3 regions of the Acidihalobacter prosperus genome follow, and region 1 is predicted to be linked to each of the others. Evidence: predicted binding sites of a transcription regulator. Region 1 holds the regulator's gene; each other region holds the start of a gene.
The links. Region 1 encodes FliA, which starts transcription of late flagellar genes. Its sites were predicted from a motif close to GCTAAAGTTNNNNNNNNNNCNGCCGATA; they were not measured.
Positions count from the first base shown of each region.

Region 2: the regulator FliA is predicted to act here: its motif matches at 5,305-5,332, upstream of THPRO_RS08525 (HAMP domain-containing methyl-accepting chemotaxis protein).
Region 3: the regulator FliA is predicted to act here: its motif matches at 4,259-4,286, upstream of THPRO_RS07770 (methyl-accepting chemotaxis protein).

Region 1 is NZ_JQSG02000002.1:83,429-90,234, forward strand. It holds gene THPRO_RS04325 (chemotaxis protein CheA) at 1-845, opposite strand, end outside; gene THPRO_RS04330 (protein phosphatase CheZ) at 905-1,681, opposite strand; gene THPRO_RS04335 (chemotaxis response regulator CheY) at 1,706-2,080, opposite strand; gene THPRO_RS04340 (RNA polymerase sigma factor FliA) at 2,138-2,863, opposite strand; gene THPRO_RS04345 (MinD/ParA family protein) at 2,866-3,750, opposite strand; gene flhF (flagellar biosynthesis protein FlhF) at 3,740-4,999, opposite strand; gene flhA (flagellar biosynthesis protein FlhA) at 5,100-6,806, opposite strand, start outside.
Region 2 is NZ_JQSG02000003.1:387,581-394,386, reverse strand. It holds gene gmhB (D-glycero-beta-D-manno-heptose 1,7-bisphosphate 7-phosphatase) at 1-402, shown strand, start outside; gene THPRO_RS08555 (lysophospholipid acyltransferase family protein) at 399-1,139, shown strand; gene THPRO_RS08550 (MBL fold metallo-hydrolase) at 1,136-1,759, shown strand; gene THPRO_RS08545 (TIGR02186 family protein) at 1,771-2,553, opposite strand; gene THPRO_RS08540 (sulfite exporter TauE/SafE family protein) at 2,550-3,476, opposite strand; gene THPRO_RS08535 (tRNA threonylcarbamoyladenosine dehydratase) at 3,643-4,428, opposite strand; gene THPRO_RS08530 (TatD family hydrolase) at 4,431-5,231, opposite strand; gene THPRO_RS08525 (HAMP domain-containing methyl-accepting chemotaxis protein) at 5,396-6,806, shown strand, end outside.
Region 3 is NZ_JQSG02000003.1:224,297-231,102, reverse strand. It holds gene THPRO_RS07795 (FAD-dependent oxidoreductase) at 1-1,729, shown strand, start outside; gene THPRO_RS07790 (cytochrome c1) at 1,785-2,474, shown strand; gene THPRO_RS07785 (hypothetical protein) at 2,535-2,879, shown strand; gene THPRO_RS07780 (c-type cytochrome) at 2,876-3,637, shown strand; gene THPRO_RS07775 (hypothetical protein) at 3,642-4,166, shown strand; gene THPRO_RS07770 (methyl-accepting chemotaxis protein) at 4,370-5,998, shown strand; gene uvrD (DNA helicase II) at 6,050-6,806, shown strand, end outside.

The DNA.
Region 1 (6,806 bases):
ACCACCGTTGCGGCTGGAGCGGGTTCCGGCTCGGCCGCCACTTCGGGTTTCGCAGGCACCGTATCCTGCGACGCAATCACACCCGCCTTTTGACCCGGAGAAGCCCCTTTGCCATAAAGCTGATCGAGCAAGGCATCGAACTCGGCCTCGCTGATCTCGTCGTTATCGGCGGCCGCGGCGCCGGGTGCCGGGGTCGGCGTAGCGGGCGGCGGTGCACTCACGGCACCGGTATGCTTGCCCTGACCATGCAGTTGATCCAGCAGCGCCTCGAATTCGTCGTCGGAAATTTCGTCGCTGGCCGCTGCGCCGGACGCAGGCTCCGACGGCATCTCGCCCGTCGCATCGAGCATGGCCTCGAAGGCGGCATCCGCATCGTCGCCGGAGGCCGGCGGATCGACATCGGCCGGCGGCTCCGGGGGGGCAGCTTCCACACGCTGCGCGCCGCCGGCCGGCGAAACGCCCGCGACCAGATCCGCAAGACGACGCATGAGTTCGTCTTCGGCCGGCTCCGGCGCGACACCGCCACGCAGGTTGTCGAACATCACGTTCAACGCATCGAGCACGGCGAGGATGACGTCCATGAGGTCGCCGTCCACCGTGCGCTCACCCTGGCGCAATTGATTGAACACGTCCTCGGCGTGATGGCACACGTCAACCAGCGGCGTGAGTGCCAGAAAACCGGCGCCGCCCTTGATCGTATGGAAACCGCGAAAAATCGCGTTGAGCAGATCGGCATCCGCTGGATTCTGCTCAAGCTCGAGCAATTGCCCGCCGAGCCCGTCGAGGATCTCGCCGGCCTCGACCAGGAAATCCTGCAGCAGTTCGTCGTCAGCACCCATGCTCATGTCGTCTCCTGGGCCCTTTGGGGAATATGGTTATCATGCGTGCGGCCCGCGCACGACGTTCAGAAGCCCAGGCTGGAGAGCAGGTCATCGACTTCGTCCTGCCCGCTCACGATACCTGCCTTGTCCACGCCGGGAACGGCGGGGCCGAAACCCTTGCCGCTGGATTCGTCGGCTGGCGTTTCAGCAACCTGCTTGCCCTCCATCTTCAGAAGGCGCTCGCTCGCCACCTTGACGATACCGACCAGACCCTCCTCGACCTCCTGCACCAGTTCGATCACCCTGCGGATCACCTGACCGGTGAGATCCTGGAAGTCCTGAGCCATCATCACATCCGAAAGCTGAGTGGAAACGGCCGAAATTTGTTGTTTGACATCGGCCAGAAAGTCGTCCAGAGACCCGCCCAGCTCACGGAACTCCTCCACGCTCAACTCCCGCCGCTTAAACTTGGACCAGCCCTCGGAAAGGGACTCGGCACGCTGGCTCAGCTCCGTCAGGCGCGGCATGCTGTCTTCGATCGCGTTCAGTGTGCGATGCGCCGCCTGCTCTGTCAGCGTAACGACATAACTGAGCCTTTCTTTAGCGTTGGGGATTTCCTCATGCGTGATTTCGATCACCCGCGAGTCGAGCCGGAAATTGTTCAGTGCCTCGTGCAGATCGCGCGTGAGCCGCCCCAACTCGTTGAAAAGCGTTCGATCCTGTTGCACGCCCAGCGATGACAGCAAATCGCCGACCGGTCCTTCGTCGCCAGCTTCCAGGGCGGACACGAGCAGGCGCGCCAGCACCAGTCGGTCGTCGTTGCCCGGTCCACCCTGCTTGTCGTCCTCGTTCTTATCCACGGCTGCGTCTCTCCCGTATCCGCCTCAACCTTCGATTCGCTCAAAAATCTTGTCGATCTTTTCCTTGAGCGTCTCAGCGGAAAAGGGTTTGACCACATATCCGTTAACGCCGGCCTGCGCCGCCTCGACGATCTGATCGCGGCGTGCCTCGGCCGTCACCATCAGCACCGGCAGCTTGGCCAGCTTCGGATCGGCGCGCACGGCCTTGAGCAGCTCGATGCCTGGCATGATCGGCATGTTCCAGTCCGTCACCAGAAAATCGAATTTCCCCGATTGCAACATCGGCAGCGCCGTGCTGCCATCGTCGGCCTCGGCTGTATTATTGAAACCCAGCTCTCGCAGCAGGTTTTTGATGATGCGCCGCATCGTGGAAAAATCGTCCACGATGAGAATCTGCATGTTCTTATCCACGAAAACACTCCTTGAGATTCAACCTGCCTAACCCCGGCGGCACCATCAGGTCCGCCAGTCGACCATCCTCGCCCGCAACCGCATCAGTGCCTGGCTGTGGATCTGTGACACTCTCGATTCCGACACGCCCAGCACCTCCCCGATTTCGCGCAAGTTCAGTTCCTCGTCATAATACAGCGACAGCACCAGGGCCTCGCGTTCCGGCAACGAGCCGATCGTCCTGGCCAGCGCCTGCCGGAAACGCTCGCCCGAGAGCTGATCGAACGGCCCGGACATTCGCGCATCCCCGGTACGGGCGCCATCGTGCCCGTCCTCATCCTCACCGTCGCCGAAGGCCTCCTCGAAGCTGAAGACCTGATACCCCGTCGCTTCGCGCAGCAGCCGGTGGTATTCCTCCAGCGACACGCCCATCTCGCTGGCGACTTCAGTCGCGCGGGCGGCGCGCCCGAGCCGATTTTCGACCGTTCTGAGCGCAGACGATATTTCACGCGCCTTGCGATGCACGGAGCGCGGCGCCCAATCGTTTCGACGCACCTCGTCGAGCATGGCGCCGCGCACGCGGATACCCGCATAGGTTTCGAAGCTCGCACCCTGCCCGGCATTGTAATGCTTCGCCGCCTCGATCAAACCGACGATTCCCGTCTGCACCAGATCGTCCAGCTGCACGTTCGGCGGCAGGCGGTGAATCAGGTGGTAGGCGATCCGCTTGACCATGGGGGCATGCTCGGCCACCAGGCGGTCGACATCGGCGGCCTCGCGCACAGGGTACATATTCAATCCGCCCACTGCAGGTCGGCAGGCGCCGGCGCATGCACCAGACGCTCCACGAAAAACTCCAGATGCCCACGCGAACCCATCTGCCTGGGTAGATTATCGGCCTTGGCTGCCAGATTCTTGAATGCCCTGCCGGCCGGACCGCCAGGATAGAGCTCGACTACCGCCGCCTGGCGCTGCACCGCCTGCCGCAGCAGCGGGTCTTCGGGCACGGCGCCGAAATAATGCAGGGTCACATCGAGAAAACGGCTGCACACCGCCGCCATCTTGCGGTACAGGGCGCTGCCCTCCTGCTCGTCGCGAACGCGATTGGCCAGCACGTGGAAGCGCTCGATCTGATGTTCGCGGCTGAGCACCTTGATCAGTGCGTAGGCATCGGTCATCGAAGCAGGCTCGTCGCAGACGACCACGATCACGTCCTGAGCCGCGCGCGTGTAACTGACCACGTCCTCCGAAATACCCGCAGGCGTATCGACGATCAGCACGTCCAAGGGCAGGCTCAATTCGCTGAAGGCGCGAATCAGACCGGCATGTTCCGCCTGGGTGAGATCGGCCATGTGCGAAATGCCGGACGCCGCCGGCACCACGTGTATGCCGCGTGGGCCGCTGACCAGAATCTCGTCGAGCGTGCATTCACCGCTCATCACGTGGGAAAGATTGACCCTCGGCTGCAGGCCCAGCATGACGTCCACATTGGCAAGACCGAGATCGGCGTCCATGAGCATGACCTCGCGGCCGCGACCCGCCAGCGCCACTGCGAGATTGACGGATACGTTGGTCTTGCCGACGCCGCCCTTGCCGCTGGCCACCGCCATCACCCGCACCGGCCGCGACTCGCGCACGCGCTTCAAGCCTTCGGCCTGGTCCACCGCCTCACCCGACATAAGCATATCGATCGCTTCCCATGTGTTGTCCCCGCCTGCCGTTCGCCGACGGCTCTCTTTCCCGGCGTTTGACCAAGGCCAGCGCCTGGCTGACGATGCGCTGCACTCTGGCCGGCTCGAGATCTTCGGCCACCCGCTGCCCCGTACCCAGATAACTCAGCGGCAGACCGGCGCGTATCAATGCCGACAGCGACGGACCCAGGGCCTCGGCTTCGTCGAACTTGCTCAGGATCGCGCCGCTGAGCGGCACACGGCCGAAACGGCGCGCCGTCTCGCCGAGCACGTCGCGCGCGGCGTTGGCGGCCAGGACCAGATACAGACGCATCTCGGGGATCGCGGCCAGGGCCTGCAACTCCGCCGCCAGCCGCGCGTCGCGCGGCGCAATGCCGGGCGTGTCCACCAGAATCAGTCTTTTGTCGGTCTGTCCGGCGATGACCTTGGCCAGCGCATCGGCGTCGTCCGCCTGGTACACAGGTACGCCGAGCAGCTGACCCAGGGTGTTCAACTGGGCCTGCGCACCAATTCTATAGCCGTCGGTGCTGACCAGCGCCACCCGCCCTCGGCCATGACGAATGAGATGGCGCGCCGCCAGCTTGGCCAGCGTGGTGGTTTTGCCCACGCCCGTGGGGCCGACGAGCGCGACCACGCCGCCTTCCTGCACAATTTCGTCGTGGCCGACCGCCAGCCGACTTCCGAGTGCCTGGAGCCCCTGACGCCAGGCTTCGCGATCGTCGCTCGCCGCACTCGCCCTTGCGGACAGTTCCCGCGCCAGATCGGGATCGACGCCCATACGTTCGAACTGCCTGACCACCTCCGCGCGCCTGGGATGTTCGCGCGCGAACTCGCGCCAGGTCAGTTGCGAGAGCTGGTTTTCCAGCAACCCGCGCATCGAAGCCAATTCGCGCTGCAGTGCCGCCACGGTCCGAGCATCCGCCCGCCCGTCCGCAAGCCCGGCAGGCGATGCCTGCGCGGGCACCTGTACCGCCGCCTCGGCGTGCGGCCGCTCGACCGGGTCGGCCTCGGACGACGGCTCGCTTTCGGCATGCGGCGCCATATCGGGCGCGGTGATGGGCGCGATCTCGCGCGCCGCGCCATTGACCCATTCGGCATCGAAATCGACGGCCGCGACCAGTTCGATACCGCCCTCGACTCGCCGGCTCGACAGAATGACCGCATCCGCGCCCAATTCGTCGCGTACCAGACGGATCGCCTGACGCATCTCGCTGGCCACAAAGCGCTTGATTTTCATGCCGTCGCTTCCTCGTTGAATCGTCCATCAACGGGCTTCCCGCCCGCATTCGCCCCGCCCCTACCCAAGGGCCGCATCCCTTCGCCGCCGACCGTCGGCTTCAACGGTTGCCACCCAGGGTGGCAATGACGCGCAGGCGCTTGTTCTCCGGTATTTCCGTAAATGCCAGCACGTGCAGTCCGCGAACCGTCGGCCTCAACCATTTGGCCAGCCATGGCCTCAGATCCGGGGACACCACCAGCACCGCGGGCTCTCCCGCCAGTTCCTGCCGATGGGCCGCTTGCGCCACCGCCTGCCGGACCTGTTCGGCCAGACCGGGTTCCAATCCCAATCCGCCGCCCTGCAGTGACTTTTGCAATAATTGTTCCAGTGCAGGATCCAGGGTCATGAGCTTGAGTTCATCCGCGGCCCCGTAGATCTGCTGGACGATCGAACGACCCAGTGCGGCGCGCGCCGCCGCCGTCAAGGCGTCAGGGTCTTGACTCTTGGTGGCCTGCTCCGCCATGGATTCGGCGATCGAGCGCAGATCGCGGATAGGCACTTCCTCGGCCAACAGGTTCTGCAACACCTTGAGCACGATACCGAGCGGCAGCGGCTTGGGCGTCAGGTTCTCGACCAGCTTGGGCGCGCTTTGCGCCAGCTTGTCGAGCAGATGCTGGACTTCCTCGTGGCCGAGCAGTTCCTGCGCGTGCGACTGCAGGATCTGACTCAGGTGAGTCGCGATCACGGTGGCCGGATCGACCACGGTATACCCCAGGGTCTGCGCCTGATCACGATTGCCCGGATCGATCCACACCGCCTCGAGCCCAAAGCTCGGATCGCGCGTGGCAATACCCTCCACCGCGCCGAATACCTGCCCGGGATTGATCGCAAGCTCGCGTTCCGGATACACCTCAGCTTCACCCACGGGCACGCCCATCAGACTGATGCGGTAGGTGTTCGGGCCGAGATCGAGATTGTCGCGGATGTGCACGGGATGGACCAGGAATCCGAGTTCCTGGGAAAGCTTGCGCCGCACGCCCTTGATGCGCGCCATCAGCGCGCCGCCCTGAGCCTTGTCCACCAGCGGAATCAGGCGGTAACCAACCTCCAGGCCGATCATGTCGACCGCCGCCACGTCGTCCCAGGACAGCTCCTGCGCCTGCGGCTCGGCGGCCTCGGCCACGGCCTCGCGCTGCTCGGCCTGCTCCGCTTCCTGACGGCTGCGCGTGATCAGATACGCGCCGGCCACCAGCAGACCGGCAAGACCCAGAAAAACGAGGTTCGGCATGCCGGGCACCAGGCCAAGCAGCCCCAGCACGCCGGCGGTGATGTAAAGCGCGCGCGGATTGGCGAACAGCTGCGACATCACCTGCTCGCCCATGTCCTGGGCCGCCGATACGCGCGTGACGATGATCGCGGTCGCCGTCGACAGCAACAGCGAGGGTATTTGCGCCACCAGGCCGTCGCCGATGGTCAGCAGCACATAGTTGTGCGTTGCCGCCTGCAGGCTCATCCCGTGCTGCACCATGCCGATCACGAGGCCGCCGATGATGTTGACGAACAGAATGATGATGCCGGCGATGGCGTCGCCGCGGACGAATTTGCTGGCACCATCCATCGAGCCGTAGAAATCCGCTTCGCGCACCACTTCCTCGCGGCGGCTGCGCGCATCGTCCTGCGTGATCAGCCCGGCATTGAGATCGGCATCGATGGCCATCTGCTTGCCCGGCATCGCATCCAGGGTGAAACGCGCGCTGACTTCGGATACGCGCCCGGCACCCTTGGTCACCACCACGAAATTGATCACCACCAGGATGGTGAACAC
Region 2 (6,806 bases), on a different contig from region 1:
ACCAACCAGTCCGGTATCGGGCGCGGCATGTTCGACGTAGAGACCCTGGCCGCGATGCACGAGAAGATGCGCCGCCTGCTCGCTGTTCACGGTGGTCGTGTCGATGCCGTGTTTTTTTGTCCACATGCGCCCGGGCAGCGCTGCGGTTGCCGCAAGCCGGCACCCGGGCTGTTCGAGGAAATCGCACGCCGATACGGTGCCGATCTCGGCGGCGTGCCGGCGGTGGGCGATTCGCTGCGCGACATCGAGGCCGCCCAGGCGGTGGGCGCGCAACCGATGCTGGTGCGGACCGGCAAGGGAGGCCGTACCCTGGCGGCCGGCAAGCTGCCGGCGGACGTGCCGATCTTCGACGACCTCGCCCAGGTCGCGGAAACACTGGTCAGCTCGGGAGCGGAGGCATGAGCGCGGTGCCCGGCCGATGGCGCTCGTGGGTATGGCTGGCGCTGGCGGCGCCGACCACGATCGTGTTCTCCCTGCTCGGCATGCTCTTGTTCGCCGCGCCGTTCCGGGTGCGCTACGGCGTGATCACGACCTGGACGCGGCTGGCGATCTGGTGGCTGCGCATCGCCTGCGGAATCGGCTTCACCGTCGAGGGACGCGAGCATCTGCCCGCCGAGGGAGCGGCGGTGATCCTGGCCAAACACCAGTCGGCATGGGAAACCATGGCCTTTCAACTGATCTTTCCGCCACAGGTCTGGGTGCTCAAGCAGGAACTGCTGCGCATCCCTTTCTTCGGTTGGGGCTTGCGCATGCTCGAGCCGATCGCCATCGACCGTGCGGCCGGGCGCAAGGCGGTCGTGCAACTGATCCGGCAGGGCCGAGATCGCCTCCAGCGAGGAATCTGGGTCGTGGTGTTCCCCGAGGGCACGCGCGTCGCGCCCGGCGAGCACGGGCGATACAAAAGCGGCGGCGCCGTGCTGGCGGTCAACGCCGGCGTGCCGGTCGTGCCCGTGGCGCACAATGCCGGGTTGTATTGGCCGCGGGACGGGGGCAAGCGCCCGGGGACGATCCGCGTGGTGATCGGGCCTGCGATCCAGACCGCCGGTCGCGAGGCAGAGGCGGTCAATGCTGAGGCGGAGGCCTGGATCGAGGGCTGCATGCCGCGGCTGCTCGGCGCCGAGGGAGAACAGAAACCATGAGTCTGCTACAGCCGCTGGCCGAATTTCCCGACCGCCGAATTTTCTGGGTGAGCGGGAGCGATCCCGCCGCTTACTACGTTGCCGATCAGCAGGCGGACGGCGTGCTGGTGAATGCGCCGCCCTTCGACCCGGCGCTGCTGGCGGCGCTGGAGGCCGAGCGCCCGCTTCGCTATATCTTCCTGCCCAGCCGCCACGGAGCACGCGACGTCGAGCGCTGGCGTGCGGCCTCCGGTGCGGAGGTGCTCGCCACGGCTGCCGAGGCGCCGGCGATCGAGGGGACGGTCGATATCGTGCTCGACAACAAGAGTCGCCTGACCCGCACCATCGATTTTCTGCCGCTGTCAGGCGTGACGGCGGGCAGTTGCGGGATGCGCCTCAAGAACAAGCCGGGCGCGGTGTTTTTCGGCCCGGCCCTGAGCCCCGGCGGCGACGGCTGGCCGACCTTGGTGTTCGCTGCGGACGATCATTCGCTGGAAAATCGACTGTTCGGTGCGCTGGGGATACAGGATCTGGCCTTCGAGTATGCCTTTACCGATGAATTCGATCCGGGCGTGACCCGCTACGGGCCGGGGGCCGGCGCCGCGGTCAAGGATGCGGTTGCGCGCGTGCTGGACGAATAGCCGGCGGCGTCTCAGGCCTTCTTGCCGCCCCGCCCCATCACCACCCCAAGGAATAGGCCGAGCGCCATCACCGCAAGGGTGAAGCTGATGCCGAACAGCCAGGAGCGGTTGTTGGCAATGCTCGATACCCAATGTTCGATGCGCACCTCGGCAACGTCGATCTTGCGATGCTCGGTCGCCACCACCTTGCCGTCGCGCACGAGGTAGATGTCCACGCGATAGGCGCCCAGCGGTAGCTGCGCCGGCAGCTTGATGGTGGTCGAATACAGCCGCTGGCCGAGGATCTTCACGGCATTCCCGTCCACCACGTATTGGTGATGACCCCGCTTGAGCTTGAGCAGGGCGGCCTGCAGGGTCTTGGCGTCCGTCGGTGCCGGCGAGATCTTCATGCCGGTGATCGCGTCGTCGAGTCCGAGCCCGTAGCGGCTGCGCTGGCCGGGCGGCAGGATCTTGTCCACCGGCGCCGAGGAGAGCAGGAAATAGAGGCCGGGGGTACGGTCGATGTCGTATTTGGCCACGCTCAGCCAGAACGGCCCGACGCGGCCTTTCTGCTTGATCGACACCGGCTGGTCGGGCGAGGTTACCTTGACCACGACCTGCGCCGGCTCGGACATGGCGCCGAACAGGGTGATTTCGTCGCCGGTATAGCGCGTGGAGATGTCGACGTGGTCGCGGGTCAGTTCGGTGACCAAGTTCGGCCGGGAGGCCGGTGCGGACGGACTCTGGGTCTGCGTCTGAGCCTGAGCCAGCATGGGCAGCAGCGCGAGCGCGGCGAATGCGAGTCTCGTTTTCATCGGGCAAGTACCAGGCTGTAGATGTCGTGGGGTTTGATCAGTATCCCGAACAGCATCTTCACTGCGACCGCGACCACCACCAGGGCGAGGATCAGGCGCAGCTGCTCGCCTGGCAGCCGGGCGCCGAGCTTGGTGCCCCATTGCGTGCCGAGCGCCGAACCGATGACCAGTACCAGTGCGAGGAAGGGGTCGACGGCATGATTCACGCCGGCTTGCAGAATGCTGACCTCGGCCGTGGTGAACAGCAATTGGAACAGTGAGGTGCCGACCACGACCTTGGTCGGCATGCGCAGCAGGTAGATCATCACCGGCACCATGATGAAGCCGCCGCCGACGCCCATCAGCGAGGTGAGGATGCCGACGCCGAAACCGATGACGATGGGCACGATCAGCGAAAGCCTGAGCTGCGAAACCGGGAAGTGGATCTGCAGCGGCAGTCGCGCCATCCAGCCGCCCCGGTCCCTGCTGTCCGTCGCCTCGTCCTGGCGGGCCTTGGCCTTCGAGGCGCCGCGCAGCGCGTTGAGCGATTCGATCAGCATGCTGCTGCCGACGATGCCCAGCAGGCCGACGTAGAGAAAGGTGACGATGGTGCCGAAATCGCCGCCGGCCTGCAGCACCTGGGCGATATGCACGCCGACCGCGCCGCCGGTCCAGCTGCCGATCAGCAGCACGAAGGCCATGCGGAAGTCGACGTTGCCCAGCCGCCAGTGCGCGTAGCTGCCGCTGGCGGAGGTGCCGACGATCTGCGCCGCGCCGCTGGCGACCGCGACCAGCGGGGGCACGCCGATGAACAGCAGCAAGGGCGTGATCAGGAAGCCGCCGCCGACACCGACCAGCCCGGAGAGAAAGCCGACGACGGCGCCGAAGAACAGGATGATCAGAAGATTCACATCCATGTGGGCAATGGGCAGGAAGATGTCCATGCGTTACCTCGGGTTCGCTGCAGGGTATCGGCGCTGGGCAGTCCCGGACATGACGATCGCCGGCGCCCGACGGGGTCAGGGCGCGCGTAGCTTAGAGGAAACGCGGTGGCGCTTCAAAGAGAGTCAGTCTGTGCGGCAATTAAATTAATTTATCAAAACCACCCGCTTATCGTGTGAGTTTATCGCTGTCCACGTCCACGTCCACGTCCACGTCCACGGCAAGCAGCGTGCGTATGGCGTGGCCGGCCAGGGTGAGGCCGAACAGGGCGGGCATGTAGCTGATGGTGCCGTTGACCGCGCGTGGCCGGCCGGCCGGGCCGCCTACGGGTTGATGCGGCAGTCCCTTGACCACCGGGGGTTCGTCCGAGAAGACCACCGGATAGTTGAGTCGCGCGCCCAGGGACTTGAGTGACTTGCGCATTTCGCGGGCCAGCGCGCAGGTATGGGTCTGGTTGAGAGTCACGATACGGATGCGGGTGGGGTCCAGGCGGCCGCCCGCGCCCATGCTGGAGGCGATGGGCCGTCCGGCGCGCTGGGCGGCGGCAACCAACGCGGCCTTGCAGGCGATCGAGTCGATACAGTCGAGAATGAAGTCGTAGGGCGCGCGCGCGACCAGCGCGTCAGTGTCTTCCGGGCGCAGGAAATCCGTGAGCACCGTCGTCTCGATTGTGGGATCGATGTCGTGCAGGCGTTCGGCCATCAGCTCGGCCTTGGCACGATCCAGCGTGGTGTGCAGTGCGATGATCTGGCGGTTGAGGTTGGACGGCGCGACGGTGTCGTGGTCGAGCAGGGTGATGCGGCCGATGCCGGCGCGCCCGAGCGCCTCTGCCGCGCTGCCGCCGACGCCGCCGAGACCGGCCACCAATACGTGCGCGCGGCGCAGGCGTGCGAGTCCGTCGGCGCCGACGAGGATGGCGGTGCGTTCTTGAGTGGCGGGGATTTCCGGCGACATGTTCAGGATTCCGAGGCGGCGGTTTCGCGAGCGGCCGGCAGGCCGAACAGCCTGCAGGTATTGGCCGTGGTGGCCGCGGCAATGGTACCCGAATCCGTGTCGCGCAGGGCAGCCAGGTCGGCGAGCACCTCACGGATGAAGGCCGGCTCGTTGCGCTCGCCGCGGTGTGCATGGCCGGGTTGGTCGGGGGCGTCGGTTTCAAGCAGGATGGCCTCAAGCGGCAGCGCCGCGGCGATGCGGCGCAGGCGCTGGGCGCGAGGGTAGGTCAGCGGGCCGCCGAGGCCGACGCAGAATCCTGCGTCGTGAAGCTGCATCGCCTGTTGCAGACTGCCGGAGAAACTGTGCACCACGCCACGCAGACCGGGCTGGCGACGAATGCGCTGGATGACCCGGTCCAGGGCCTTGCGTGCATGCACGATCACCGGCAGATTCCGCTCGCGCGCCAGCGCAAGCTGGGCGTCGAAGTAGCGCATCTGGGCGTCGGCGTCGAGCCCGGGAACGTAATAATCGAGACCGCATTCGCCTACCGCGACGGGCCGCTCGGCGGCTAGCCATTCGCCGAGCGCGTCCAAGTGTGCCGGCCGGTGCGCGCTCACGAACATGGGATGGAGGCCGTAGGCCGGATACAGTCCCGCGTGCGACGCAGCCAGCGCGCGCAACCGCGGCCAGCCGGCGGCGGTGACGGCGGGCAGGATGATCGCGCCCACACCCGCGCGGCGCGCACGCGCGAGCACGTCCTCGCGGTCGTTGTCGAATGCGGGGGCATCCAGGTGGCAGTGCGAGTCGACGAGTGCCGGGATCATGCCATTCACCTGCTGGGACGAGGCGATAGTTTAAACGCGTTCGCGTCGGACCCGCGCGCCCCCGGATGGGGCCGCTAAAGTCGCGCGCCCGCCGGTCGATACGCATAGACACGGCTGCGCGCCGTGACAGAACAATAATCCAGCCACGCGACAAAGGGGATCCCGTGTCCGCATTGCTTGCCCATCTCAAGATCAGACATCGTATTTGGGGCGGCTTCGGCTTCATGCTGGCCATCCTGCTGGTGGCGTCCCTGTCTGCGTTGCGCAGTTTTTCGGTCACCGAGCACCACCTGCACGAGGTGCTGGCGGAGGACCAGCCGGCCATCATCGCCGCGATGCGCGTGCGCCATGCCCTGGAGAAGACCACCACGGCCCTGGGCTACTATCTGCTCAGCAAGGAAACGGTACACCGCGAGCATTATCTCGCCGGTCTGGAGGCGCTGCAGGCAAGCGCAGACCAGCTGCTGCATACCGACCTGGTCGAGCGAAATCCCCGCTATGCGCGCGAAGTGAAGTCGCTCATCGCCCAGTTGCGGCAGTTCGCCGCCTCGCGCGACGAACTTCTCAAACTGGCCGACGATCAGCTGGCCAATATGCCGGCGGCGCAATACGCCAACGATCACGTCAACCCGCTGGCCCGCCAGCTGCAGCAGGACGTGTCGGAAATGCTGGCCTTCGACGGCGTGCCCGACGCGCACCAGTTCGCCTTGCTCCGGCAGATGTACGCGCTGCGCTACGCGCTGATCAACGTGATGAACGAAACGCGTTCCTATCTTGCGTTCCGCAGCCAGAACCAGATCGACAACATCACCCTCTTCACCGGCCAGATCCGCTCCCTGATCGGAAAGCTGGCGCCGGAGGAGGATTCGATGACCTTCGAGCAATCGGCCGCCTTCGATGATTTCAAGCGGCAATACCCGGCTTTTGCCGATCATCTGAAAGAAATGATCCGCATCCAGAGCGGACCGCGCTGGCGTACCGACGCCTATCTGATCCGTACCCGCATCGGTCCGCTGCAGGAGCGGATTTCGGGGGCGCTGGGAACCCTGATCAAGGCCCTGAACGCACGTACGCTGGAAGGTAGCCAGCGTTTGATCGGTAACGTCGCCCAGACGCGCCTGACCATCAGTCTGCTGCTGGGACTCGGCTTGCTGCTGGGCCTGATCGCCGCCTGGGCCATCGGACGCTCGATCACGCGTCCGCTCAACCGGACCGTCGCCACCCTGCGCGACATCGCCGAGGGCGAGGGCAATCTTACCGCGCGCATCGAAACACACGCGCGCGACGAGCTTGGGGATCTGGCGCAGGCCTTCAATACCTTCGTAGGCAAGATTCAGACCCTGGTGGTGCAGGTGGCCCGTTCGATCGACGAACTGGGTGCTGCGGCGGGGCGGGTCGAGGACATCACCCGCGAAACCCACGGCGGCGCCGCGCGCCAGCAGAACGAGAGCGGGCTGCTGGCAACGGCGATCACCGAGATGGCCGCCAGTGCGGATGAGGTGGCGCGACACGCCGCGGAGGCGGCGCAGTCCGCCGAGCGCGCCGGCGATTCCTCGCGCAGCGGCCGCGGGGTGG
Region 3 (6,806 bases), on a different contig from region 1:
CGCGTCGGTGGATCGCGAACGCAAGATCGTGACCTCGGACCAGGGCGTGACCGAAGCCTACGACTACTTGGTGTTCGCGGTGGGTTCCAAGCCCATGGTGCCGCCGATCCCAGGTCGCGAGTTGCCGGAAGTCACGGTGTTCCGCACCATCGACGATGTCGACTACATGCTCGAACGCGCCGGCAAGCACACGCATGTGGTGGTGATCGGCGGTGGCCTGCTGGGTCTGGAAGCCGCCAACGCGCTGCGTGTCCAGGGCGCCGAGGTGGCGGTGGTGCACCTGGCCGATTGGCTGATGGAGCGCCAGCTCGATGCCGGCGGGTCGGCGCTGCTGCAGCGTCGCCTGGAGGATAAGGGCATCGTCTTTCACCTGCCGCGCATGACCGAATCCATCGTCGGCGACGAGCATGTCGAGGCGGTACGCTTCCAGCGCGGCGAGGAGATTCGCGCCGACATGGTGGTCATTTGCGCCGGCATCATCCCCAATGTGGAATTGGCGAAGGCGGCGGGCCTCAAGGTGGATCGCGGCATTGTGGTCAACGATCAGCTCGAAACCAGCGACCCTTCGATTTTCGCCATCGGCGAATGCGTGCAGCACAAGGGCAAGACCTACGGTCTGGTCGATCCCTGCTACGAGCAGGCGCGCGTGCTGGCGCGCTACATGTCGGGCGATATCGAGGCCGGTTACGGCGGCTCGCTACCTTCGACCCAACTCAAGATCACCGGAATCGACCTGTACTCGCAGGGCCAGATCATGGCCGGAGAAGGCATCGACGAGCTGGTCTATGTCGACGAGCGTCGCGGCATCTATAAAAAGGCCTGCATCAAGAACAACCGCGTGGCCGGTTGCATTCTGTACGGCGACGTCTCGCTGTCGCAGTGGTTCAAGGAGCTGATCCGCAACGGCGAGGACATATCGGATCGTCGCGATGTCCTGCTGACTGGCGGCAGCGGTGGCGGCGAGGCCGTCGATATCGTTGGCAATCTGCCGGATACCGCGGAAATCTGTACCTGCAATTCCGTCAGCAAAGGTGAAATCGTCAGCGCAATCAAGATGCACAATCTGTCCTCCGTGGAGGACGTGCGCCTGACCACGCGTGCCGCCTCGTCCTGCGGAACCTGCTCGCGCCAGGTCGACCAGATCCTGTCGATGACCTTGGGCTCGGAATATGGCGAATCGATGCCCAAGCCGCTGAGCATCAATATCGATCTTTTCTCCTATTTTCGCGAAAAGGATCTGTTTTTTTACGCCTTGCTGGGTACGATATTCGCGGCCATCGTGTTTTTCGAGCCGACTTTCTTCAATATTTTCATCGATCAGGACAACTCGACGCCCGCGAATACGCTCAAGTCGCCGGCGGACGTGCGCCCGTTGTTTTTCCTGGGGCCGTTCTACGCGATTCTTCGCTCGATATCGGATAAGCATCTTGGCGTATTCATGATGACGCTGGCCATCGTGGTCATGTTTTTGGTGCCGTTTCTCGACAACAGTCCGGAGGCGAGAGTCAAGCCGCACCCCCTTTTCGACAATACGTACAAGGTGCTGCTGATCTTCATGGTCATCTGTTACATCGTGCTTGGCTGGATCGGCTTCGAGCCGGCGACGCCGGTGCTCGCGATGTGGGGGCGCTGGTTCACCATCGGGTATTTCATATTTTTCGCCGCCATGCCGGTATTGAGCCTGGTGCGACGATGGACGGCGCATAAATACGCGAGCGGACAAGCCTGATCTGGCATCGTGTTTTCGATGTTACGGGTGCGTAATCAAATCGGAGTTGACTGATATGGCAATGAGAATCCGCAAGGTGGCACTGGCGATCCTGACGATGGGGATGCTGGCGTCGATGAATGTGTGCGATGCGGAGGGCGCCACGCCGCTGCGTGCGCCGCATTACACCATGGACAAGGCCACGGTGATTCGTGGCGCCGAATATTTTGGCCAGAACTGCCTGTCCTGTCATAGCGTCAAGTACCTGCGCTACATCAATCTGATGAAGGGCCTGGGCATGACCCAGAAGGAATTGACCGAGTACGTGATGCGGCCTGATGGAGCCAACGTCCATGCTGGCATGATCGTGACCATGACCCACAAGGAGGCCTCCAAGTTTTTTGGCAAGCCGCCGCCCGATTTGTCCCAGATCGAGCGTTATCTGGGGCCGGATTTCATCTACACCTACCTCACCAGCTTCTATCTCGACAACAGCCGGCCAACCGGGTGGAACAATCATGTGTTCCCAAGCGTGGCCATGCCCAATGTTCTGGCGCCCTACGGCGGTCAGTATCTCAAGGACGGCAAGTTGTACCGCAAGGGCAGCATGACCCCAGAGCAATACAAAACCATGGTGTCGGATATCGTGGCCTTCCTGCGCTACGCCAGCGACCCGTCGGTACTTGAACGCCACGATATCGGCCCGTACGTGGTCGGTGGTTTCGGGTTGGCCACGGTGGTGGGTTTCATTATCGCGATTCTCTAGATTGCGGGGCGATTTGCCTGAGCGGAAAACACCCTGCAACCGAACTGAAGAGGAATGGACATGGACGCTGGTCTGACAAATGCCACACCTGGCAGCTCATATAAAAACGGTCTCTGGGCCATCGTGTTCGGCATGCCTCTGGTGCTCGATCTCGGTATCCCCGGCATCGTGAACCTGGTGCTTTTCGCGCTGGTGATGCTGGCCTTGAGCATGACCTACCGCATGGCCGAGCGCGCCGAACGGCGGGCATTGCTGCTGTCGGCCATGAGCGCGGGCTTTTTCGTGACCGCACCGCATTTCAAAACCATGTATCCGCTGACGGCGCCGCTGGTTCTGCTGCTGCTGTCGCTGACCTTTTACTACATATTTCTGTTTATTCGCGAAATCCTCGGGAGCGACAAATGACGAATAGGGAAGGATTCGCCGTGCAAGCTCGCCGGCCCGCGATGTATGTCCTGGGCGCTCTGCTGATGCTGTCGGCCTCGGGTGCCGCGCTGGCAGGTCCCAAGAATGGAGTGATCGGTGTGATCAGCGGCGGCAACCCCGAGCTGGGCAAAACTGACGCCAAGACGATGTGCATCGTCTGCCATGGCGCGGATGGCATTTCGCCGGTCAAGGGGTTCCCCGATCTGGCGGGCCAATGGCCGCAGTATCTGCTCAAGGAACTGCACGATTTCGCCTCCAAGAAGCGCGACGATCCGCTCGCCAAGGGGACCATGATCGACGCCGTCAAGACCATTCACGGCAACAAGGAGATGGAGGATCTGGTGGCATTTTTCGGTTCCCTGGCGCCGCCGAAGCCGAAGCCGGTTCCCACGGACGCCAAGGAAAAGGCGCTATGGAGCGCGGGCAAGGCCATCTATTACGGCGGCGTGCGGGCAACCGACGTGCCGGCCTGTGAAGCCTGCCACAGCGCCACAGGCGCGGGCATCCCGCCGGAATTCCCGCGCCTGGCCGGACAGGACAAGACCTACCTCGTGGAGCAGTTGACCTATTTCCATGACGGCACGCGCGCGAACGATCCCAACGGCATCATGCGCGACGTCGCCGGGCGTCTGGACAAGCAGGAAATCCTGGCGCTTGCCACCTTCATCCCCACGTTGTCGGGGGGCAATCCGACAACCCAGTTGCCTCATCCCTCGGATACTGACAGCGGAGATTGAGCCTATGTCCACGATGAATGATCACCAGGATGCATCGGACGGCGCGGACGGGAAGTCCGGCCCTCGTTTCAAGGTGGAATGCCACGGATTCGAGTGCGTGAACCGCGGCATCCTGTTCATGCTCGCGATCGGCGTGCTGCTCGAGCTGGTCGGCGGAGACGGCATGTTCCGCGGCGGCCTGCTCGACCGGATGTGGGTGCACGACGCGCTGGCGGTGACGCTGGTGCTGGCGGTGGCGTTTCAGCTGCGCTGGTGGTATGCCATCCGTCCGAGCTCGGCTACCGGCATCGGCGGCCTGTGCGCGCAAGGCGTCGGCGTCTGCGCGGTCAGTCTGTTGTGCCTGACCGGTTTTGCGGGTGCGCTGCTCGGCGCATTCGCGCATGGCGGCGGGCGTCTGTTCAGCGAGGATCTGGTCGTCCATCACTACCTCGTCTACGGCGTCTGGGCCTATATCGCCGCCTATTCGATTTTCACACTCGCGCAGCTGCTTGGCGGCGCGCCAACCGATCACGGCCCCCGCAGGGCCTGAACGCGCACCTCGGGATTCTGGGTGCGGGTCTTCCGCACCCGGCTTCTTTGCCCGCCCCTTGTGCCTCTCCGGCGCCCCGTTCGTCCCGCCTCGCTCAAGTGTCCGCCCTGCATGCCGAAAACCTGTTGAGGCCCAGCTATTCTTAGTCAAGGCGTCCATACACATTCGAATCACAGGGCGTCGTCGGCAAGCGAGGGGGAAACATGCTGCTCAACCGTCTGACCATCCAACCCAAGATCATCTCCGCCACCGGACTCGCGATTCTGCTGATGCTCGTCGCCCTGTCCGTCACCTTGTTCGGCATTCGCGATATCCGTAACGCCTTCGTCGGTTTCGTGGAACACGATCAGGTGCGTCTCAACGCGCTGCAGGTCATGTACGGCGAGGGGCTGCTGTCGGGCATCTCCACGCGCAACAAGGTCTTCGAACCGGATCTCAAGCCCGCGCGCAAGGTGACGGAAACGGCGATCGCGCGTTTCAACGAGGCACTCGCCCGCGCGCAAAAGGCCTACCGCGGCGACGCCGAGGCCCTGGCCGAGCTGGATGCCGTTGCGCAGGGCTGGCAGGCCAACAGCGCGCTCAAGCTGCGCGTCATCGGGCTGGTCGAAGCCGGTGAGGTGAATCAGGCGCGTGATCTCCTGGTGCAGCAGGAAACCAAGAGCTGGCGCCCGATCCGCAAGGCTCTGCAAAAGCTCATGGAACAGGAGCGGGCCAGTTTCGTGCGCACGCGCGATGGGGTGATACAGCGCGTGGATGGTATTTTCCGGCTGGGTGTGGCGATCGGTCTGGCGGCCACCGTGATCGGGCTGCTGCTCTCTGTGCTGCTTGGGCGTTCGATTACACGCGGCCTGCGTGCGACCCGGACGGCGTTGTCGGATATCGCCGAGGGCGAGGGCGACTTGACCCGCCGGCTGCCCGAGGCCGGCGGTCGGGACGAGGTGGCGCAGCTGGCCGCGTCGTTCAACCGTTTCGTCGGCAAGGTGCAGGCGCTGGTGGCCGAAGTTGCCTCGTCCAGCCAGCAGATCGCGGGCGCGTCCGAGCGCATGTCCGGCATTACCCGCATGACCTACGAGGGCGTGCAGCGTCAGCAGCGCGAAACCGAGCAGGTGGCCACCGCCATGAACGAAATGACCACCACCGTGCAGGTGGTTGCCCGCCATGCCGCGGAGGCGGCCGACGCGACGCACGAGGCCAGTCGCGAAGCCGGCGCAGGCCAGACCGAGGTCGAACGTACGGTCGAGGTGATCAATACGCTGGCGGCAGAGGTCGAGAAGGCCGGCGAGGTGATCGGCAGGCTGGAGGCGGACAGCGTCCAGATCGGCACCGTGCTCGATGTGATTCGCGGCATCGCCGAACAGACCAATCTGCTGGCACTCAATGCCGCCATCGAGGCGGCGCGCGCCGGCGAGCAGGGACGCGGTTTCGCGGTGGTGGCGGACGAGGTGCGGACCCTGGCCAGCCGTACGCAGCAGTCCACCGAGGAAATCCAGGGCATGATCGAACGCCTGCAGGCCGGCGCCCGCGACGCGGTCGCCGCGATGCAGGGCGGTCGCGAGCGGGCGAGCCTGAGCGTCGATCAGGCCGCGCGCGCCGGTTCCTCGCTCGGGGCGATCACCGGGGCGGTGACGCGCATCAACGACATGAATCTGCAGATCGCCAGCGCGGCCGAAGAGCAGAGCCACGTCGCCGAGGAGATCAACCGCAACGTACTGACCATCAACGAGGTGGCCGAGATCAGCGCGGAAGGCGCGCAGCAGACGGCCAGCGCCGGGGATGAACTCAAGGCGCTGGCGGAACAGCTGCAACGGCTGGTCGGCCGTTTCCGCATCTGAACCGCAACATGCGCGGCCGGGGGGCGACATCCATCTGATAAACTCGCGCGGATGGATGTCACCGATCTGCTTTCCGGACTCAACGATGCCCAGCGAGAGGCCGTCAGCGCACCGCCGGGGCCGGTGCTGGTGCTCGCCGGCGCCGGCAGCGGCAAGACCCGCGTACTGACCCATCGCATCGCCTGGCTGATCCGCGTCGAGGGCGTGTCGCCCTATAGCCTGCTGGCCGTCACCTTCACCAACAAGGCGGCACACGAGATGCGCGGCCGTATCGAGGCGTTGATGGGGGTGCCGGCCGCTGGCATGTGGATTGGTACCTTTCACGGTCTCGCGCACCGCCTGCTGCGTGCCCATTGGCGCGAGGCAGGGTTGCCGCAGGGTTTCCAGATTCTCGACAGCGAGGACCAGCTGCGGCTGGTCAAGCGCGTGCTGCGCGGGCTGAATCTGGACGAGGCGCACTGGCCGCCGAAGCAGGCGCAGTGGTTCATCAACGGGCGCAAGGACGAAGGTCTGCGCCCGCAGCATCTCGACGACACCGGCGATCCCACGCAGGCCCAGTTCGTGCGCATCTACAGCGCCTACGAAGCCGCCTGCCGACAGGCAGGCGTGGTGGATTTCGCCGAGTTGCTGTTGCGCGCGCTGGAATTGATCCGCGACAACGACGCCCTGCAACGTCATTACCAGCAGCGTTTCCGTCACCTGCTGGTGGACGAGTTTCAGGACACCAACGCCCTGCAGTACGCCTGGCTGCGTTTGCTTGCCGGCAGCCACAATCCGGTTTTCGCGGTCGGCGACGATGACCAGTCGA